DNA from 4 places in the Saccharopolyspora sp. NPDC045839 genome. Region 1 is predicted to be linked to each of the others. Evidence: riboswitches for the same ligand, from Rfam matches in the RefSeq annotation. Region 1 holds a riboswitch; each other region holds the start of a gene.
The links. A riboswitch is a leader RNA that binds a small molecule or an ion and turns the genes downstream of it on or off. The one in region 1 is predicted to bind cobalamin.

Region 1 (4,934 bases):
GTGCGCCGCCTCGAACTCGCGCAGGCGCTGGTCAGCGGGCCGAGGCTGCTGGTGCTGGACGAGCCGACGATCGGTCTGGACCCCATCGGCCGGGAGGGCGTGTGGGAGCGGATCGCCCGGATCCGCGCCGAGACCGGGATGACCGTGCTGGTCACGACGCACTACATGGACGAGGCCGACCAGCACTGCGAGCGGATCGCCCTGATGCACCGCGGGCGGATCCGGGCGCGGGGAACCCCCGCCGAGCTCAAGGCGGCCGTGGGACCGGACGCCACGCTGGACGACGTCTTCCGGACGATCACCGACGACACCTTCGAGGAAACGGGAGAAGGGATGCGAGATGTCCGCGCGACTCGACGCACCTCCGGCCGCCTCGGTTGAACCGGTGCGGCGCAGCCCGCCGGGCCTGGTGGCGGCGCGGGTGGCGGCGATGTGCCTGGTGGAGCTGCAGAAGCTGCGGCACGACCGGGCCGAGCTGCTCACCAGGGCCGTGCAGCCCGCGCTGTGGCTGCTGATCTTCGGCCAGGTGTTCACCGGGCTGCGCGCGATCCCCACCGGGAACGTCCCCTACCTCGACTTCCTCGCGCCGGGCATCCTCGCGCAGTCGGCGCTGTTCATCGCGATCTTCTACGGCATCCAGATCATCTGGGAGCGGGATGCGGGAGTGCTGGCGAAGCTGCTGGTCACGCCCACGCCGCGAGTCGCCCTGGTGACCGGCAAGGCATTCGCCGCCGGGGTGCGCGCGCTGGTGCAGGCGCTCGTGGTGCTGGTGCTGGCGGCGCTGCTCGGCGTCGGCCTCACCACGAACCCGGTGAACCTGCTCGCGATGGGCGCCGTGGTGGTCCTCGGTTCGGTCTTCTTCTGCTGCCTGTCCATCACGATCGCCGGGCTGGTGCTGTCCCGGGACCGGCTGATGGGCATCGGGCAGGCGATCACCATGCCGCTGTTCTTCGCCTCCAACGCCCTGTACCCGGTCGACCTGATGCCGGGGTGGCTGAAGGCGGTCAACTACGCGAACCCGCTCAGCTACGAGGTCGACGCCCTGCGCGGACTGCTGATCGGCACGCCCGCGCACCTGGCGCTGGACTTCGGCGTCCTGGTCGTCGCCGCCGGCGTCATGATCGGCATCGCCGCAGCCCTGCTCGGGCGCTTGGCGCGCTGAGCGGACATGGCGTGATCAGCGGCGATCGAACGTCTACTGAGGACGACACGAGCGGCCGCAGGGACAGGCGTTCGCCCCGGCGTCGAGGTGATCTTGCCTGGGGTGTCTTGACACCCGGCCCGCCGGGTGCAAGCGTCAGCGTCGATGTTCATGCGACGGCGCGCAGGAAGCCGGTGTGAATCCGGCACGGTCCCGCCACTGTGAATGGGGAGCTACCGCCACCGATGCCACTGCCGCACCTAGCGGTGGGAAGGCGCGCGGGTAGCGATGATCCACGAGTCAGGAGACTGACGCCGTCGTACCGATTCGTACGGGGTCGCGGAGCCCCGGAGGAGGTACTGAAGGTGCAGCACCGCGCCGCGCGCGTCGTCGCCACCCACCCCTGCCACCACACCCGGCCCGACCGGGCCCGATCCCGCAAGGCGTGCCGAACCAGCAGGTAGGAAGCACGAACTACGTCCCGTTCGTCCGCTGACACCTGCGTGGAGACACCTTGCTTCCCCCTGGCAACTCCGCGTGCCCCGCAACGCATGCGGCGCTGCGTTCGCAGATCGAACGCGTGCGCGCTGCGGACCCGGCACGCCCCGACGAGGCACGCCTGGCAAACGCGACCGCCTCCGTCGCCTTCATGACCGTCCAAAGTGCACACCACGTCGGAAGATCCGCCGGCTATCGCAATTCCGTGCTCAGCGTGCGGGTCGGCAGCGCGGTCGGCTCGTGCGCCGTGGAGCCCGGCGAGCTCGACTCGCCGGCGATGCACGACCTGGTGGGCAGCACCGTCGCCGACCTGCTGGCGCATCCCGAACCCGCCGTCCGGGTCGCCGTGCTCGACGCCTACCTGGCGTCGCTGACCCCGCACGACGAGCACCCGCGATCCCGCACGGTGCACATCCCGCCGGGCACCTCGCTGGCGAAGTCGATGACCCGCGCACGCGCCGTGGCCGGGCTCGTTCCGCCGGCCGGCGGTCGCGTCGCGGTGATCGGCGTCGTGAACTCCCTGCTCGCCGCCCTCCTCGAGCGCGGTCTTCGCCCGGTTCCCTGCGACCTGAAGGGCGGGCGCACTGAGTGGGGCGAGCCGATCGTCCGGGACCACCGGGAAGCGATCGCCGGATCGCAGGCCGTGCTGGCCTCCGGAATGGTGCTCGGCAACGGCACGTTCGACGAGATCGCGGGGCTGTGCCGCGAACGCGGGCTGCCGCTGGTGATGTTCGCGCAGACCGGGAGCGCGGTGCTCCGCGAGATGGTCGGCACCGAAGTGCACGCGCTGTCCGCGGAGCCGTACCCGTTCTTCTGGCTGACCGGCGGCCACACCGAGATCCACCTGCACACCGCCGACCCGGGCGAGCTGCCGTGACCGCCACCTGGACGTCCTGGACCGACGGCGGCCCGAAGTGCCGTTCCGCGCTGGAACTCATCGGCAACACCCCCGTGCTGCGCATCGGAACGCCGCTCGCCCACCCCCACCCCGGTTTCTGGGCGAAGCTCGAAGGATTCGCCCCGGGCGGCATGAAGGCCCGGGCCGCTCTGTCCCTGATCCAGGGCGCCCGGCGGCGCGGCGAGCTGCGGCCCGGCGCCGCGATCGTCGAATCGAGCAGCGGAACGCTCGCGATCGGCCTGGCCTGCGTCGGTTCGGCGCTCGGGCATCCGGTCGTGGTGGTGGCCGACCGGGAGATCGACGGCATGACGAGGACGTTGTTGCGCGCGCACGGCGCACGGGTGGAGATCGTGCAGCAGCCGCATCCCACGGGCGGCTGGCAGCGGGCGCGGCGGGACCGGGTGGCCGAGCTGCTCGCGCAGCTGCCCGGCGCCTACTGGCCCGATCAGTACAACAACCCGGACAACCCGGCCGGATACCTCGCCCTGGGACGGGAGCTCACGCACCAGTTCGAGCACCTGGACGCGGTGGTGTGCAGCGTCGGCACCGGCGGGCACAGCGCCGGGATCGCATCGGTGGTCCGGCGGCGGTGGCCGGACGTCCGGATCGTGGGCGTCGACTCGATCGGCTCGACCGTGTTCGGCCAGCGCGCCGCGCACCGGCTGATGCGCGGGCTGGGCAGCAGCATCCACCCCGGCAACGTCGCCTACGACATCTTCGACGAGGTGCACCTCATCGGCCCCGCCGAGGCCGCGGACGCGTGCCGTCGGCTCGCCGCCGGATCGTTCGTCACCGGCGGGTGGAGCACCGGCGCCGTCGCGCTGGCCGCGTCATGGTGTGCCGCGGAGCTGGGTTCGGACCTCGTGTGCGCGGTGTTCCCGGACGGTCCGCACCGCTACTGGCGGACGATCTACGACGACGGGTACCACCTCGACCACGGCCTGGTGCCCACGGCCACCGAACCGTCCGAAGTGGACTCGGAATCCTCCGGCTGGATGCGGACGCGCCGCGTCGTCGACCCGTGCCGGAACCGCGGCGCGGCCGGTTCCGGATGCCCGGTGTGCGAGGAGGGCGTGCGATGACGCGGGACGGATTCCGGCGGCTGTCGCCCGCCGCGCGACTGCTGGTGGTCAACCAGTTCGGCATCAACGTCGGCTTCTACATGCTGCTGCCGTTCCTCGCCGCCCACATGGCCGGCCTCGGGTACGGCGCGGCGGTGATCGGGCTGGTCCTCGGCATCCGCAACCTCAGCCAGCAGGGCATGTTCCTGCTCGGCGGGACCGCCTCGGACCGGCTCGGGTGCCGGCCGATGATCATCGCCGGGTGCGCGTTGCGGGTGGTCTCCTTCGGGCTCTTCGGCGTGTTCACGTCGTTGCCCGGGCTGGTCGCCGCTGCCGTGCTCACCGGCCTGGCCGGCGCCCTGTTCAACCCCGCCGTGCGCACCTATCTCATGCATGAGGCGGGCGATCGGCGCGCGGAGGCGTTCGCCGTGTTCAACGTCTTCGCGCACGCCGGAACTCTCGTCGGGCCGTTGCTGGGTGCCGCGTTGCTCGCCGTCGACTTCCGGCTGATCGCACTGGTGGCGTGCACCGCCTTCGCGGTGTTGACGCTCGCCCAGATCATCGTGCTGCCGCGGCAGGAACGCAGCCCGCAGCAGCGCAGCGTTCTCGGGAGCTGGCGCGAGGTCTTCGCCAACCGGCGCTTCCTGCTGTTCACCCTGGCGCTGTCGGCGTACTTCGGGCTCTACAACCAGCTCTACCTGATGCTGCCGCTGGAGGCGCAGCGGGTTTCCGGGCTCACCGAGGCCGTGGCCGCCGTGTTCGTCGTGTCGACCGTGGTCGGCATCGCGTTGCAGGTCCGGATCACGCAGTGGTGCCGGGGGCGGTGGAGCGCGGGACGGTCGGTGGCGATCGGGCTGGCGTGCATGGGCGCGTCCTTCCTGCCGGTGCTGCTGAGCAGCCCGCTGCTCGACGCGCCTGCGGCGGGCGAGCCGGACTGGGGTGCGATCGCGCTCGCGTGCGTCCCGGTGATGCTGACGACCGTCGTGTTCACGATCGGCATGGCGATCACCAATCCGTTCGCGATGGAGCTGCTGCCGATCGTCGGCAGCGAGCGGCTGGCGGGCACCTACTACGGCTTCTACTACCTGGTGTCGAGCCTCGTCGCGGCGGCGGTGAGCTGGGTCGTCGGCGCGCTGGTGGACATCTCCGGCGAGGCACCGGTCCGGTGGTTGCCGTGGCTGGCCCTGCTCGGCGTGGGGCTGCTCGGCGGGGCCGGTGCCGCGCTGCTGGAACGACGAGGACTGCTCGACCGCGCCGGCGATCCGGCGCGGAGTTGAGGGAGATTTCAGCATGGTCTTGCGATGGCGGCCTGCCAGGAACTGCGAACGTCCACTGA
Region 2 (4,934 bases), on a different contig from region 1:
CGGCGCCGGGTCACGCCGGCGGCGACCATCGCGGCGTCGCACAGCACCGGCGCACCGGCGCGGAGGGCCGCGCGCGCGTTGAGCACCGCGTCCGCCGAGTACGCCAGGTCGTCGACCAGGTCGACCATGCCGCAGGCGTGGATCATCCGCACCGCTACCCCGGCCACCTCCGGCGGCAGGCCGCTCAGGGCGGCTTCCGCGCGGATCGTGGCGAAGGAGCGGCGGTAGATCTCCGCCCCTTCCCGGACGTATTCGGGCACCCCGCGATAGCGGGTCGCCCCGTTGTTCTCGTTCACACTGTCCTCCGTGCCGCGACGAGCGCGGCGGATACCTGGTCGACATCGGCGCCGGATGCCCGCGTCTCGCCGTCGAGACCGACCTCGTAGCCGGCACCGGTCGCCAGCACTTCCACGACGCGCCCCTGCGGTCGGCCGCAGCGCCGTTCGCAACCCGACCAATGCACCGGCAGAGCGCCGCCGGACGGGGCTCGCACCGCGCGCCGGGCGTCTTCGCGGACATCAGCCCGCGCCTTCGCACAGCCGGGACGACCGGCGCACGCGGTCACCCCGGCACCGGCCGAGGACGGATCGACGAGCAGGCCGTGCGCGCCGAGGCCGGAGAGCCACCGACCGGCTTCGTCCGGCCGCAAGCCGGGCAGGACGACGGTCCGCCACGGCGTCAGGCGAAGTTCGCCCGCGGCGTCGGACGCGGCGGTGATGATATCCAGCTGGTCCCGCGACAGGCGGCCCAGTGGTGCCCCGGCCACCACCGCGACCGTTCCGCCGGGCCGTTCCACCGCGCCGACCTGCGAATGCGTCGCCGGCTGGTTCGCCGGCAGTGGCCCGGCCGGGACGGCGCCGAGGCGTTCGGCGATCCGGCGCGCACCATCGTCGAGTTCGGCCAGCCGCCAGGCCGAGCGCCCTTGCTCGGCCTTCTCCGCCAGGAACGCCTCCGCCGCGGCGATGGCGACGCCGGCGGCCTGGTCCGGGGTCGATCGCACTCCGGAATCCACGCCGGCGAGCACCAGCGCCAGGGTGTCGGCGCGCTCCGCGAGCAGGCCGACATCGGCGCCGAGCGAGATGACGTCCGCGCTGCCGTCGTCGACGGCGAACAGGAAGCGTCCGGGCAGCTCCGCCAGCGATGGCGTCGCGCAGAGCGCCGCGTCGAGTTCCCGGGCCACCGCCCGCACGTCGACCAGCTCGCGGCCGTCCGCCGAGGGCGAGCCGATGATGTTGCGGACCCGCTCGTGCGTTGCCGACGGCAGCAGCCCCGCCGTCCGTAGCCCGGCGGCGAGTTCCTCCTCCGCTCCCGCGGGCAGTCCGCGCACCTGCACGTTCGCCCGCGAGGTGAGCTCCGCGCCGCCGTCGCCGAGCGCCGCGGCCGCCGCGATCGCCCGGGCCTGGGGCGGCGTGAGCACGCCGCCCGGGACTCGGATGCGGGCCAGTCCGCCGTCGGCTGCCTCGTGCACCCGCAGCGCGCCGGGACACGCGTCCCGTTCTGGTCTGGCTCTGTGCAACACCCGGCTGATACTACGGACCCAGGTAGTTGCGGACGCAAAACAAGCGCGGTGCGACGTGCGTCATGCCCGCGCCGCTTGACGTAAGATCGCCCCGTTGCGAAGAGTGGTCGCAGCATTCAGCGGCGACGGTGGAGGAAGCCGGTGCGAATCCGGCGCGGTCCCGCCACTGTCACCGGGGAGCGGACTCCAGGGAAGTCACTGTCCTAACTGGACGGGAAGACGGAGCGAGCGCTGATCCGGGAGCCAGGAGACTCCGGTCGCCGCGACCTACGAACCGGGGCGAGGACCCCGAGGGAGGTGCCGTCATGCACTGCGCACGCGCGCCCAGGTCCCGCGACGCCGGCCGCCACGCCGAGGAGCGATCCGCATGATCCTACTTCTGTCCACTTCGGACACCGATCTGCTCAGCGCGCGGGCCGCCGACGCCGAGTACCGGCTCGGCAACCCGGCACGGCTGGGCGTGGACGACCTGCCCCCGCTGCTGGAGGACGTCGACCTCGTCGTCGTGCGGCTGCTCGGCGGCCGCCGGGCCTGGGAAGAGGGCCTGGACGCGCTGCTCGCGGGCCCGCGCCCGGTGATCGTGCTCGGCGGCGAACAGGCGCCGGACGCGGAACTGATGGAATGCTCCACCGTGCCGGGCGGGGTGTGCGCCGAGGCGCACCGCTACCTCGCCCACGGCGGCCCGGACAACCTGGCTCAGCTGCACCGCTTCCTGTCCGACACGATCCTGCTCACCGGGCACGGCTTCGAACCGCCGGCGGAGACGCCGACCTGGGGCGTGCTGGAACGGACCCCGCGGCGCACCGAGGGCCCGACCGTCGCCGTGCTCTACTACCGCGCGCACCACATGGCGGGCAACACCGCGTTCGCGAACACGCTGTGCGAGGCCATCGAAGACGCCGGTGGCCAGGCCCTGCCGCTGTTCTGCGCCTCCCTGCGGGCCCCCGACCCGCAGCTGCTGGAACAGCTCGGCCGGGCGGACGCGCTGGTCGTCACCGTGCTCGCCGCGGGCGGCACGAAGCCCGCCACGGCCTCCGCCGGCGGTGACGACGAGGCGTGGGACGTCGGCGCACTCGCCGAACTCGACATCCCGATCCTGCAGGGGCTGTGCCTGACCAGCTCCCGCGAGGCCTGGGAGGACAACGACGAGGGCCTGTCGCCGCTGGACATGGCCACGCAGGTCGCCGTGCCCGAGTTCGACGGCCGCCTGATCACCGTGCCCTTCTCCTTCAAGGAGAACGACGCCGAGGGGCTGCCGGTCTACGTGGCCGACCGCGAACGGGCGGCCCGGGTCGCCGGCATCGCGGTCCGGCACGCGACTTTGCGGCACGTGCCGCCGCAGGACAAGCGGCTGGCGCTGATGCTGTCGGCCTACCCGACCAAGCACTCCCGGATCGGCAACGCCGTCGGCCTGGACACGCCGGTCAGCGCGGTCCGCCTGCTGCGGGCGCTGCGCGAGCAGGGCTACGACATCGGCCCCGAGGACGGCCCCGACGCGCTGCCCGGCGTCGCGGACCAGGACGGCGATGCGCTGATCCACGCGCTGATCGCCGCCGGTGGCCAGGACCGCGACTGGCTGTCCGAGGAGCAGCTCAGCGGCAACCCGGTCCGCATCCCCGCGCGCCGGTACGCGAGCTGGTTCGCGACGCTGCCCGAGGACCTGCGCACCGCGATCGAGCAGCACTGGGGACCGCCGCCGGGTGAGCTGTTCGTCGACCGCTCCCAGGACCCGGAAGGCGAGATCGTGCTCGCCGCCGTCCGCGCGGGCAACGTCGTGCTCATGGTGCAGCCGCCGCGCGGGTTCGGCGAGAACCCGATCGCGATCTACCACGACCCGGACCTGCCGCCGAGCCACCACTACCTGGCGGCCTACCGCTGGCTGATCGACGAGTTCGGCGCCCACGCCATGGTGCACCTGGGCAAGCACGGCAACCTCGAATGGCTGCCGGGGAAGACGGCGGGCATGTCCGCCTCGTGCGCCCCGGACGCCGCGATCGCCGACCTCCCGCTGATCTACCCGTTCCTGGTCAACGACCCCGGCGAGGGCACCCAGGCCAAGCGCCGGGTGCACGCCACCCTGGTCGACCACCTCGTGCCGCCGATGGCCCGCGCGGAGAGCTACGGCGACATCGCCCGGCTGGAACAGCTCCTCGACGAGCACGCCAACATCTCCGCGATGGACCCGGCGAAGCTGCCCGCGATCCGCAGCCAGATCTGGACGCTGATGCAGGCCGCCAAGCTCGACCACGATCTCGGGCTCGACGAACGGCCGCACGATGCGGAATTCGACGACATGCTACTGCACGTCGACGGCTGGCTCTGCGAGGTCAAGGACGCCCAGATCCGCGACGGCCTGCACGTGCTCGGCGACGCCCCGGCCGGCGAGGCCCGGGTGAACCTCGTGCTCGCGATGCTGCGCGCGCGCCAGATGTGGAGCGGGCAGAGCGCCGCGCTGCCCGGCTTGCGGGAAGCTCTCGGGCTCGCCGAGGACGGCAGCGCGGCCCGGGAGCAGGTCGACGACGTCGAGACCCGCGCGCACGCCCTGGCCCAGGCGATGGAGGACCGCGGCTGGAGCCCGGATTCGGCGCCGGAGGTCTGCCGGGAGGTCCTCGGCAGCGCCGAGGACGCGGTCGTGCGGGTGCTGGAGTTCGCCGCGACCGAGGTGGTGCCGCGGCTCGCCGCGACGACCGACGAGATGACCGCGACGCTGCACGCCCTCGAAGGCGGGTACGTGCCCGCAGGTCCCAGCGGGTCGCCGCTGCGCGGGCTGGTCAACGTCCTGCCCACCGGCCGCAACTTCTACTCGGTCGACCCCAAGGCCGTGCCCAGCCGCCTGGCCTGGGAGACCGGGTGGGCGATCGCGGAATCCCTGCTCGACCGCTACCGCGCCGACACCGGCGACTGGCCCCGCTCGGTCGGCCTGTCGGTGTGGGGCACCAGCGCGATGCGCACGTCCGGCGACGACATCGCGGAGGTGCTGGCGCTGCTCGGCGTCCGGCCGACCTGGGACGAGGCGTCGCGCCGGGTCAACGGGCTGGAGGTGATCCCGCTCGACGAGCTGGGCCGCCCCCGCATCGACGTCACGGTCCGCATCAGCGGTTTCTTCCGGGACGCCTTCCCGCACGTGGTCGCGCTCCTCGACGACGCCGTGCGCCTGGTCGCCGCCCTCGAGGAGCCGGACGAGCAGAACTTCGTGCGGGCGCACGCGCGGGCAGACCTCGCCGAGCACGGCGACCAGCGGCGCGCCACGATGCGGATCTTCGGCTCCAAGCCGGGCGCGTACGGCGCGGGGATCCTGCCGCTGATCGACAGCCGGAACTGGCGCGACGACGCCGACCTGGCCGAGGTGTACGCGGTGTGGGGCGGCTTCGCCTACGGGCGCGAGCTGGACGGCGAACCGGCCCGCGCCGACATG
Region 3 (4,934 bases), on a different contig from region 1:
CACGACCACCGCGACATCGGCGTCCCTGGCGACCGCGAGGGCCGCCGCGAGTTCGCTGGCGTCGTCCCATTCCCGTGCGCGGTGCCCGATTCCGACCGCCACCAGCGCATCGAGGCTCTGCGGGTTGAACTCCACGGTCAGCCCGGCCCGGCCGGCGTCGTCCAGGTCCGACTCCACGAGCACCACGTTGAATCGCTGCTCGGGTGGCTCCAGCATGTCGCCCATCGGATCGTCGATCCCGTCCGCACGCACCACGTCCGCGGCGAGGACCTCCCGGCCCGCGAGCTCGACGCGGAAGCCGCCGGTTCCGTTCACCCCGAACACGTGCTCACCGACGTCGAGCCGGAGATTCCCCCGCAACCGCAACGACTTCGTCCCGGCAGGCAGCCCGCCGAGCCACAGCAGCCGCTCGGTGCCGCGCAATTCGCTTTCAAGCACCTCGCCGTCGGCACCGAGGTAGTCGACGCGCAGGCCGCCGCCCTCGCCCTCCGGATCGGTGACCTCCGCTCCCGGGATCACGTCCAGCAGCCGCCGGTGCCGGACGCCGCGCTGGTACACCACATCCGCGTCCGGCAGCGCCGCCCGCAGCCCGTCCAGCGGCGTCACCACGTGCGGCGGGCTGACGTGCGACGAGCCGCCGCCCTGCACCGCCGGGATAGTGCCGTTCTCGCCGATCACAGCGACTTTGGCGACCTTCGAGTCTATCGGCAGCAGCGGCGCATCGGACACGACCTCGTTGCGCAGCAACACGAATCCCTGCGCCGCGAGCCGCCGGATGACCGGCCGGGCCTCCTCCGGCGGACCACCACCGCCGGGCTCGGAGTCCTCGAACGCGCCGACGCGGTCGGCCAGCCGCAGGACGCGCAGGACCTTGTCGTCGAGCACCGACTCCGGAACTTCGCCCTTCTCCACGGCCTTCGCGAGTTTCCCGCCGCTCCAAGGGCTTTTCGGCCCGGGCATCGCCAGGTCGAGGCCGCCGAGCGCCGCCGCCCGGAGCGAGCGGGTGGCGAACCAGTCCGACACGAGCACGCCGTCCCACGCCCACTCGCCCTTGAGGATGTCGTTCACCAGCACGGAATTCTCGGTCATCGTGGTGCCGTTCACCGAGTTGTAGGCGGCCATCAGCATCCACGGCGAAGCCTTCGCGATGATCCGCTCGAACGGCTTGAGGTAGAGGTCGCGCAGCGTCCGCTCGTCGACGATCGCGTCGTAGCCGAGCCGCTCGGTTTCGCTGTCGTTGGCCACGAAGTGCTTCGGCGTCGCGGCCACCCCGCGCGACTGGATGCCCGCCACCACCTCGGCGCCGATCTCGCCGATCAGCAGCGGGTCCTCCGAGAAGTTCTCGAAATGCCTTCCGCCGAAAGGACTTCGGTGGACGTTGACGGTCGGCGCCAGCACCACGTGCACGCCCCGGCGGCGCGCCTCGTCGCCGAACATCTCCCCCGCGGTCCGCGCCGCCGCCCGGTCCCACGTCGCCGCCAGCGCGGACGCCACCGGGAACAGCAGCGAGGTGTCGCGCTCGTCCCAGGTCGTGCCGCGCACCCCGTTCGGGCCGTCGGAGAGCACCAGCGACCGCAGCCCGATCTGGGGCATCGGGTGCAGGGTCCAGAAATCGGCTCCGGTCAGCAGCCGCGCCTTGTCCGCCACGGTCAGCTCCGAGAGCAACGACCGAAGCTTCGCCTCGTCCACCGGGTCCCCTTTCGCCAGCCCCCGGCCGCCCAGTCTCGGCCACCGCGCCCGGACTGTCGACCGGTACCGCGCCACGCCGTTATCTGCCCATGCACGCCGCCCCCGAACCCAACATGTAGTGTGTCGATCGCTGGTGGTTCACCGGAGGCGTCCGGTGAGGCAAGAGGGAACCCGGTGCGAATCCGGGACTGCCCCGCAGCGGTGAACGGGAACGAAAGTCGTGACCCGGCTGCCGAACGGCAGCGGGTAGAGCACTGGGCGAACAGCCTGGGAAGCCACGACCACTAGGCCGCCCGTGAGTCCGAAGACCTGCCACCGGTGCACGCGCGAAGCGTGCTGTCCGGGGCCTCGAGGGCGGGTCTGCGCGGACGACCAGCGGCTGCCGCCGCGGGTCTCCTCGCACGCCGTCGTGGTCCGCCGAGCTCGCGAGGGAGAGAGCCCGTGACGGCGACACTCAACGACTGGACCCGCGTGTCCACTGTGGTCCACCAAGCCTGCGCCGGGCTGTCCGGCGTGTCCGCCGAAGCCGTGCTCGACGAGGTGCGGCGCACCGGCTACACCGGCATCAGCGACGACGAGCTCTCGCTGGCCCAGGTCATGGCGGCGCGCACGCTGATCGAGACCGAACCGAACTACTCGCAGGTCACCGCCCGGCTGCTGCTGGACCGGATGCGCCGCGAGGCGCTGAGCTACCTGGGCGAGCCGCAGGAGGCCGACCAGGAGGAGATGCGCGCCCGCTACCCGGAGTACTTCGCCGACTACGTGCGGCGCGGCGTCGAACTGGAGATGCTGGACCCGGAGCTGGGCGCCTTCGACCTGGCGCGGCTGGGCGGCGCGCTGGTGGCGGAACGCGACCTGACCTTCGGCTTCCTCGGGCTGCAGACCCTCTACGACCGGTACTTCCTGCACCACGACGGCACCCGGTTCGAGCTGCCGCAGGCGTTCTTCATGCGGGTCGCGATGGGTCTCGCGCTGCAGGAGGACGACCGCGAGGCGCGGGCCATCGAGTTCTACCACCTGCTGTCGTCGTTCGACTTCATGTGCTCGACGCCGACGCTGTTCAACGCCGGCACCACCCGGCCGCAGCTGTCGTCCTGCTTCCTGACCACTGTGGACGACGACCTGTCCGGCATCTTCCACTCGATCAGCAACAACGCGCTGCTGTCGAAGTACGCCGGCGGGCTGGGCAACGACTGGACGCCGGTGCGCGGCATCGGCGCCCACATCAACGGCACCAACGGGAAGTCGCAGGGCGTGGTGCCGTTCCTGAAGATCGCCAATGACACCGCGGTGGCGGTCAACCAGGGCGGCAAGCGCAAGGGCGCGGTGTGCGCGTACCTGGAGACCTGGCACATCGACGTCGAGGAGTTCCTCGACCTGCGCAAGAACACCGGCGACGACCGCCGCCGCACCCACGACATGAACACCGCGAACTGGGTGCCCGACGAGTTCCTGCGCCGCGTCGAAGCCGACGAGCAGTGGACGCTGTTCTCCCCGGACGAGACCTCTGACCTGCACGACCTCTACGGCAAGGCGTTCGCCGAGCGCTACCGCGCCTACGAGCAGGCCGCCGACCGCGGCGAGATCAAGGTGTTCAAGCGGGTCCGCGCGGTGGAGCTGTGGCGGCGGATGCTGACCATGCTCTTCGAGACCGGCCACCCGTGGATCACCTTCAAGGACCCGTGCAACCTGCGCTCGCCGCAGCAGCACAACGGCGTCGTGCACTCCTCGAACCTGTGCACCGAGATCACCCTGAACACCAGCACCGACGAGGTGGCGGTGTGCAACCTCGGGTCGATCAACCTGGCCCGGCACGTCACGGCCGGCGGCATCGACGCCGAGAAGCTGGAGCGCACCACCCGCACCGCCGTGCGGATGCTGGACAACGTCATCGACATCAACTTCTACACGATCCCCGAGGCGCGCCGGTCCAACCTGCGGCACCGGCCGGTCGGGCTGGGGCTGATGGGCTTCGCGGACGCGCTGTTCGTGCAGCGCATCCCGGTGTCGTCGGACGCGGCGGTGGAGTTCGCCGACCGCAGCATGGAGCAGATCAGCTACCACGCCATCGCCGCGTCGAGCGCGCTGGCGGCCGAGCGGGGCCGCTACGAGTCCTTCGACGGTTCGCTGTGGAGCCGCGGCATCCTGCCGATCGACTCGCTCGAACTGCTCGCCGAGGCCCGCGACGGCGACGTCGACCTGGACCGGTCGTCCACGCTGGACTGGGAGGCACTGCGGGCCCGGGTGGTGCGCGATGGCATGCGCAACTCCAACGTGATGGCCATCGCGCCGACCGCCACGATCTCCAACATCTGCGGCGTCAACCAGTCCATCGAGCCGGTCTACCGCAACCTGTACGTCAAGGCGAACATGTCCGGCGACTTCACCGTGGTCAACCCGCAACTGGTCGCCGACCTGAAGCGCGTGGGGCTGTGGGACGACGCGATGGTCGCGGACCTGAAGTTCCACGACGGCAGCCTGCTGCCGATCGAGCGGATCCCGCAGGAGCTCAAGGAGCTCTACGCCACCGCGTTCGAGATCGAGCCGCGCTGGCTGGTGGAGGCCGCAGCGCGGCGGCAGAAGTGGATCGACCAGGCGCAGTCGCTGAACCTCTACGTCAGCCGGCCCAGCGGCCGCACCCTCGACGAGCTCTACCGGCTCGCCTGGCACAAGGGCCTGAAAACCACGTACTACCTGCGCTCCACCAGCGCGACCCACGTGGAGAAGAGCACCCTGCGCGGCACCGACGGCAAGCTCAACGCGGTCCCGACTGCGGTCCCGGTCGCGACTGCGGTCCCGGTCGCGGAGATCCCGACCGCGGCGGCCGGCGCGGCCTGCTCGGTCGAAGACCCCGACTGCGAAGCCTGCCAGTAACCCTCACCCTGGCATCCCGCCGCAATTTCAATGGAAATCGAAGGTCTGATTTCCATTGAAATTGCGGGACCCGAGGGCCGGAGCCGCGGGTCGGATGGGGTGTCGCATGCGCCGTAGGCGCATAGCCCACCTACGACACCGGCACCGCCGCGGGTTCACCGTGCCCACCCCTCCGGGGTTCTCCCGGCGAGGACCGTGTATTGGGCATACAGGGCATCCACAGTCCAGGGAGCCTCTGAGGTTCCGCTACCCGCACCGCCACGCACAACGAGGCTGGAAAAACCTCAATGAAATTGCGGACCCGAGGGCCGGAGGCCGGGTCAAGTCCTGTTCGACGCGCGGACTCGAACCGCGCGATTTCCTTGGAGCAA
Region 4 (4,934 bases), on a different contig from region 1:
GCTCCTCGAACCCGCGCCCGAACAGATACGGGTCGCCGCCCTTGAGCCGCACCACGAACTTGCCGGCCTTGGCGTGCTCGATCAGCAGCGAGTTGATGACGTCCTGGTTGGCCGCCCGCCCGTAGGGGATCTTCGAGGCGTCCACCACCTCCACGTGCGGGCCGAGCTCTTCGAGCAGCTCGCGCGGCGCCAGGCGGTCGGTGATCACCACGTCCGCGCGGCCCAGCAGCTGGCGCCCGCGGACCGTGATCAGGTCCGGGTCGCCCGGGCCGCCGCCCACGAGCGCGACGCCCGGCGCCGGCGGCTCGGACCGCTCGTCGACCACACCGGTGCGCAACGCCTCCACGAGCCCGTCCCGCACGGCGGCGGAGCGCCGGTGGTCGCCGCCCGCCAGCACCCCGAGCAGCAGCCCGCCGTGCTGGGCCACCGCGGGCGTGACGGCGGTCCCCTGCGAGGCGTCGTCGGCGCGGACGCAGAAGATGCGGCGCTGCTCGGCTTCGGCCGCGACCGCGGCGTTCACCTCGGCCCCGGTCGCGCACGCCACGACGTACCAAGCACCTTCCAGGTCGCCGTCGGCGTAGGGGCGCCGGTGCCACGTCAGGTCGCCCGCCTCGGCCATCGCCTCGACAGCCGGGGTCGCCTCCGGCGCGATCACGTCGACCAGCGCACCGGAGTTGATCAGGCGTGGGACCCGGCGCTGCGCGACGGTGCCCGCGCCGACGACGACCACCCGCTTCCCGGCGAGGTCGAGCCCGGCGAAGTAGTGCTGTTCAGTGTGCTTGGTCATGTCCGTAGTCCATGTCGGCTCCGCCCCGGCGAACTCGCCGGGGCCTTGTGCTCGGGGGCGCAGCCACGCGGTAGGCCACCTCGTCGTGGCTCACGATCACCGGCCTGACCGCGGGGCGCCACCTGGCACAGCCGGTGGACGCCGGTCACGCGCGTTCCGCGTCGCCGCCGCGGGCGGCGACTTTCCACCAGAGCGCGGCGCCGCCCCATACTGCCATGAAAGCGGCCAGCGTCAGATAGCCGAGCAGCTCGAAGTGGTCGCCGATGGCCGCGATGGGCTCCGCGAAGGACACGCCGAGCTCCTGGAGCAACCCGGCGAGGACGACCAGCGCGACGACCGCGGCGAGCACCACCGTCAGCGCGGTGGTCGTCACGTTCACCCACAACCGCCGCAGCGGCCGCGCCAGCGACCACGTGTAGGCCCGGGACATCAGCATGCCGTCCACGCTGTCCACTGTGCACATTCCGGCGGCGAACAGCAGCGGCAGGCTCAGCACGGCGATCGCGGACAGGTGCTCGGTCGGGGAGACCATGGCGAGCACGGTGATCTCGGTGGCGGTCTGCATGCCGAGCCCGAACAGCAGCCCGATGCCGAACAGGTGCCAGGAGCGGGCCACGTTGCGCATCCGCCCCCGCAGCACCCGGGCGAGCAGGCCGCGCCGCCCGAGCACCAGCTCGACCTCGGCCTCGTCGACCGCGCCGCGGCGGGCACGGCGCAGCAGCCGCAGGGCATCGCGCAGCACCAGCGCGTTGAGCACGGCCAGCGCGGTCAGGACCGTGATCACGATCAGGTCCACCGCCGTGGCGATCCGCACGCCGGCCTCCTCGGCCCACTGCTGCGCGGCGGGTCCGGCGATGAATGCGACCGCGACGGCGAGGAAGAGCACGACGCTGGCGTGCCCGAGGGCGAACCACATGCCGGTCGACACCGGTCGCCTGCCGCGCTGCATCAGCAGCCGCGTGGCGTCGTCGATCACTGCGACGTGGTCGGCGTCGAACCCGTGGCGCAATCCGAGCAGGTATGCGGTCATTCCCGCGGCGGCCAGCCCTCCCACTGCGTCGAACTCCTGCTGCTGCAGCAGGTACGCGCCCCAACCAGCCAGGTGGAGCACTCCGACGGCGGCCAGCACGACCGCTGCTTTCCGGCGCTCGATGGCGCCCCAACCGGCCTGCGGCCGGCTCTCTTCGGCATCCCGAGACATGGGATATCCGACCTCCTGGGTTTCCCGCCCGAGGGGCTCGGTGTCCGCACGCCGCGGCGCGGCGCGGGGCCGGCGCGCAGTCTCCTGACTCCCGGATCGACGCGGCACCCCTGCCTTCCAGCTGCACGCAGCCGTGGCAACGAGTGGGGCCCACTCCCCGGTCACAGTGGCGGGACCGTCCCGGATTCGCACCGGGTTCCTGCACTGTCGGCGGCCGTATCCTTGCCTGCCCCGCGACCCGAGGTCAAACCCCGGGTGAAGTCGATCACGTCCGGGCGGCGGCGCGTCAGTCGAGCGCCGTTTTCGCGCGAAACCGGCGTTTCGCACGCCTGGCAGGCGCCGGTTTCGCGCGAAAACGCCGCACTCGCTTCCGAGCCGGCGCAGCGACCTGGAGCGAGCGGCGGAGCCAGGACCGAGCGGCGCAGGCCGATCGCGGCGACGCGCCTCGTTTGGCGACGAGGGCCGGTTGGGTACGTCGCGCGTACCGGTCTGCGCGGCCGGCCGGGGTGACCCGGATGGGTGAACACCGGTCTTCCGCCGCTCCGGTCGGCCAGCGCATGCTTGGGCTACGGCGACCTCAAGGGCCTGCGGGAACGCGGGCCGACGGGGACAGGAGACGACCATGAACGAGACCCACACCATCACGCTGAACCTCCAGGTCGTGGAGGCGGGCGCGAAGACCACCGCCGACGTCGGGTTCACCACCCCCAGCGGTCAGGCGCTGCACGGGCACGGCACCGCGCGCCGCCACCCGGACGACCCGGAGGTACCGCAGATCGGCGACGAGATCGCGATCGCCCGCGCCCTGTTCGAACTGGCGCACAAGCTGCTGGACAACGCGGCCAGCGACATCGGTGAGCGGCTGCACCGCCGCGTGCACCTGCCCGCCTGACGCGCAGCCGGGGGCGTCTCCGATCCGTCGGGGGCGTCCTCCGGCATGTCTCACGAATGCGCTTCGACCACCTCGCGCGCCGTCTTCGCGACGAGGTCCGCGAGGTCGTCGTCGAGTCCGGGGCGGGCCCGGACCCGCAGCGGCGCGGAATCCAGCCGCGGGAGGTCGGCGCGCACCACCAGCCCTTCCAGGCGCGGCTTCGCCGAGGGCAGCAGCGTGACGCCGAGGCCGGACCGCGCGGCCGCGAGCACCCCGGCCAGATCGGCGGCCTCGCACACCAGGTCCGGGTGCCGGCCGATCCCGGTCACCGCGTCGACCGCGAGCCGCCGCATGATGCAGGGCTCGTCGAAGACGACCATCGGCAGCGGCTCGCCGGGGCCCGGCGGCGCCCAGTCCGGTGCCGCGTACCAGTCCAGCCGGAGCCGGCCCGCGTCCCGGCTCCGCCCGCCGACCGACCGGTCGATCAGCAGGGCGATGTCGATGCTGCCGCGATCCACCGCTTCCGCGAGCCGCGCCGTCCGGTCCAGCCGGAACCGCACCTCGAACCCCGGGAAGGCGGCTCGCATCCGGGTCGCCAGCTCGGGGAGCAGCCGGTCGGCGGCGTGCTCGGTGGAGCCGAAGACGAGCGTGCGGCGTTCCTCCGCGCCGAGCCGGCGCAGCGCCTCGTCGTGCGCGTCGAGGATGCGCCGCGCCTCCGCCAGCAGGAGCTCTCCGGACGCGGTGAACTTGGCTTGGCGCCCCTCCCGGACCACCAGCTTCCGGTCCAGCACCCGCTCCAGCTTGCGCAGGTGCTGGCTGACCGCGGACTGGGTCAGGCACAGCGCGGCGGCGGCCCGGTGGAACCCGCCGCAGTCGGCGACCGCGACCATGCTGCGCAACGCGACGATGTCCAGTACGGCACTCATGCGGCCACCCTAACCGATCAGCAATTGAAATCGATCGCGATCACTTATCGTTGTTGGACGCGGCCGGGCCGGGCGGGCGAGGCTGGGATCATGAAGGGCACCCGCTCGATCCCGCTGCCGCTGGCGGCACCGATCGTCGTCATCTGGGCCAGCGGCTTCCCCACCGGGAAGCTGGGCGTCGGCGCCGCTCCCCCGTTCCTCCTGACCTCCGTGCGGCTCGCGCTGGCCGCGGCGGTGTTCGCGGCGATCGCGGTCTGCTCCCGCGCGGCCTGGCCCGGCGGCAAGCGGTTCGGGCACACCGCCGTCGCCGGGATCCTCACCAGCGGAGCGCAGTTCGCCGGGTGCTACGGCGGGATGGCCGTCGGGGTCCCGGCATCGGTGACCGCGCTGGTGCTCGCCATGAACCCGGTGCTCACCGCGGCGCTCGCGGCCGGATTCCTGGGCGAGCGGCTGAGCCGGATCCGCATGATCGGGCTCGTCCTCGGCGTGCTCGCCGTCGTCGTCACGCTCGGCGGGCAGGTGCTCGCCGACGGCGCGGTGAACCCGGGAATCCTGCTCACCCTGCTGGGGTTGCTCGGTTTCTCCGCGGGCGGGCTCTACCAGCAGCGGTACTGCACCGGGGTCGACGTCCGGGCCGGTGGCGCCGTGCAGTCGGGCGCGGCGGCGCTGGCGGTCGGCGTGATCGCGGTGTTCGAGCAGGGTCACGTCGCGCACTGGGGGCAGGCCACCGGGGTGCTGCTGTGGCTGGTCCTGGCGGGATCGGTGGCCGGAACCGCGTTCTACCTGCGGGCGATCGCGGTCGGCGGCGCGAGCCGGGCGAGCGCCCTGTTCTGCATCGTCCCGCCCGTATCCGCCCTGCTGTCCTGGCCGATCCTGGGTGAAACGCCGTCCCTCACCGCCGCGCTGGGAATGGCCCTCGGAGCCGTGGCGTGCGTGCTCGGCACCAGGCCCGACCCGGCCCGCGAGCCCAAGTCCCGAGAACTCGCAGAGGCGCGCGCCGCGACGTGAGCGCTTTCGGCTGCGGCAGACGCTCTTCCGGATGCGGCGCAGGGATGCGGTACGGCACTCTGCCCTCGAAGCGGCGGCGTGGTGCGGGGCGGCGTTTTCGCGCGAAACCGGCGCCCTCAGGCGTGGCGAACGCCGGTTTCA

Region 2: another riboswitch for cobalamin. It lies ahead of cobN (cobaltochelatase subunit CobN); the one in region 1 lies ahead of AC07EQ_RS38560 (hypothetical protein).
Region 3: another riboswitch for cobalamin. It lies ahead of AC07EQ_RS14830 (ribonucleoside-diphosphate reductase subunit alpha); the one in region 1 lies ahead of AC07EQ_RS38560 (hypothetical protein).
Region 4: another riboswitch for cobalamin. It lies ahead of AC07EQ_RS12955 (HoxN/HupN/NixA family nickel/cobalt transporter); the one in region 1 lies ahead of AC07EQ_RS38560 (hypothetical protein).

What each region holds. Positions count from the first base shown of each region.
Region 1 covers NZ_JBWKKH010000044.1:64,188-69,121, reverse strand. Annotated here, with positions in the region: gene AC07EQ_RS38570 (ABC transporter ATP-binding protein) at 1-381, shown strand, start outside; gene AC07EQ_RS38565 (ABC transporter permease) at 341-1,162, shown strand; cobalamin riboswitch at 1,302-1,474, shown strand; gene AC07EQ_RS38560 (hypothetical protein) at 1,845-2,516, shown strand; gene AC07EQ_RS38555 (PLP-dependent cysteine synthase family protein) at 2,513-3,619, shown strand; gene AC07EQ_RS38550 (MFS transporter) at 3,616-4,875, shown strand.
Region 2 covers NZ_JBWKKH010000007.1:191,457-196,390, forward strand. Annotated here, with positions in the region: gene AC07EQ_RS12935 (precorrin-8X methylmutase) at 1-260, opposite strand, end outside; gene cobG (precorrin-3B synthase) at 293-1,519, opposite strand; cobalamin riboswitch at 1,606-1,792, shown strand; gene cobN (cobaltochelatase subunit CobN) at 1,887-4,934, shown strand, end outside.
Region 3 covers NZ_JBWKKH010000008.1:282,978-287,911, forward strand. Annotated here, with positions in the region: gene AC07EQ_RS14825 (glycoside hydrolase family 3 protein) at 1-1,689, opposite strand, end outside; cobalamin riboswitch at 1,807-2,020, shown strand; gene AC07EQ_RS14830 (ribonucleoside-diphosphate reductase subunit alpha) at 2,131-4,563, shown strand; gene AC07EQ_RS14835 (ribonucleotide-diphosphate reductase subunit beta) at 4,851-4,934, shown strand, end outside.
Region 4 covers NZ_JBWKKH010000007.1:197,508-202,441, forward strand. Annotated here, with positions in the region: gene cobA (uroporphyrinogen-III C-methyltransferase) at 1-787, opposite strand, end outside; gene AC07EQ_RS12955 (HoxN/HupN/NixA family nickel/cobalt transporter) at 933-1,988, opposite strand; cobalamin riboswitch at 2,066-2,190, opposite strand; gene AC07EQ_RS12960 (DUF1876 domain-containing protein) at 2,611-2,880, shown strand; gene AC07EQ_RS12965 (LysR substrate-binding domain-containing protein) at 2,931-3,785, opposite strand; gene AC07EQ_RS12970 (DMT family transporter) at 3,876-4,793, shown strand.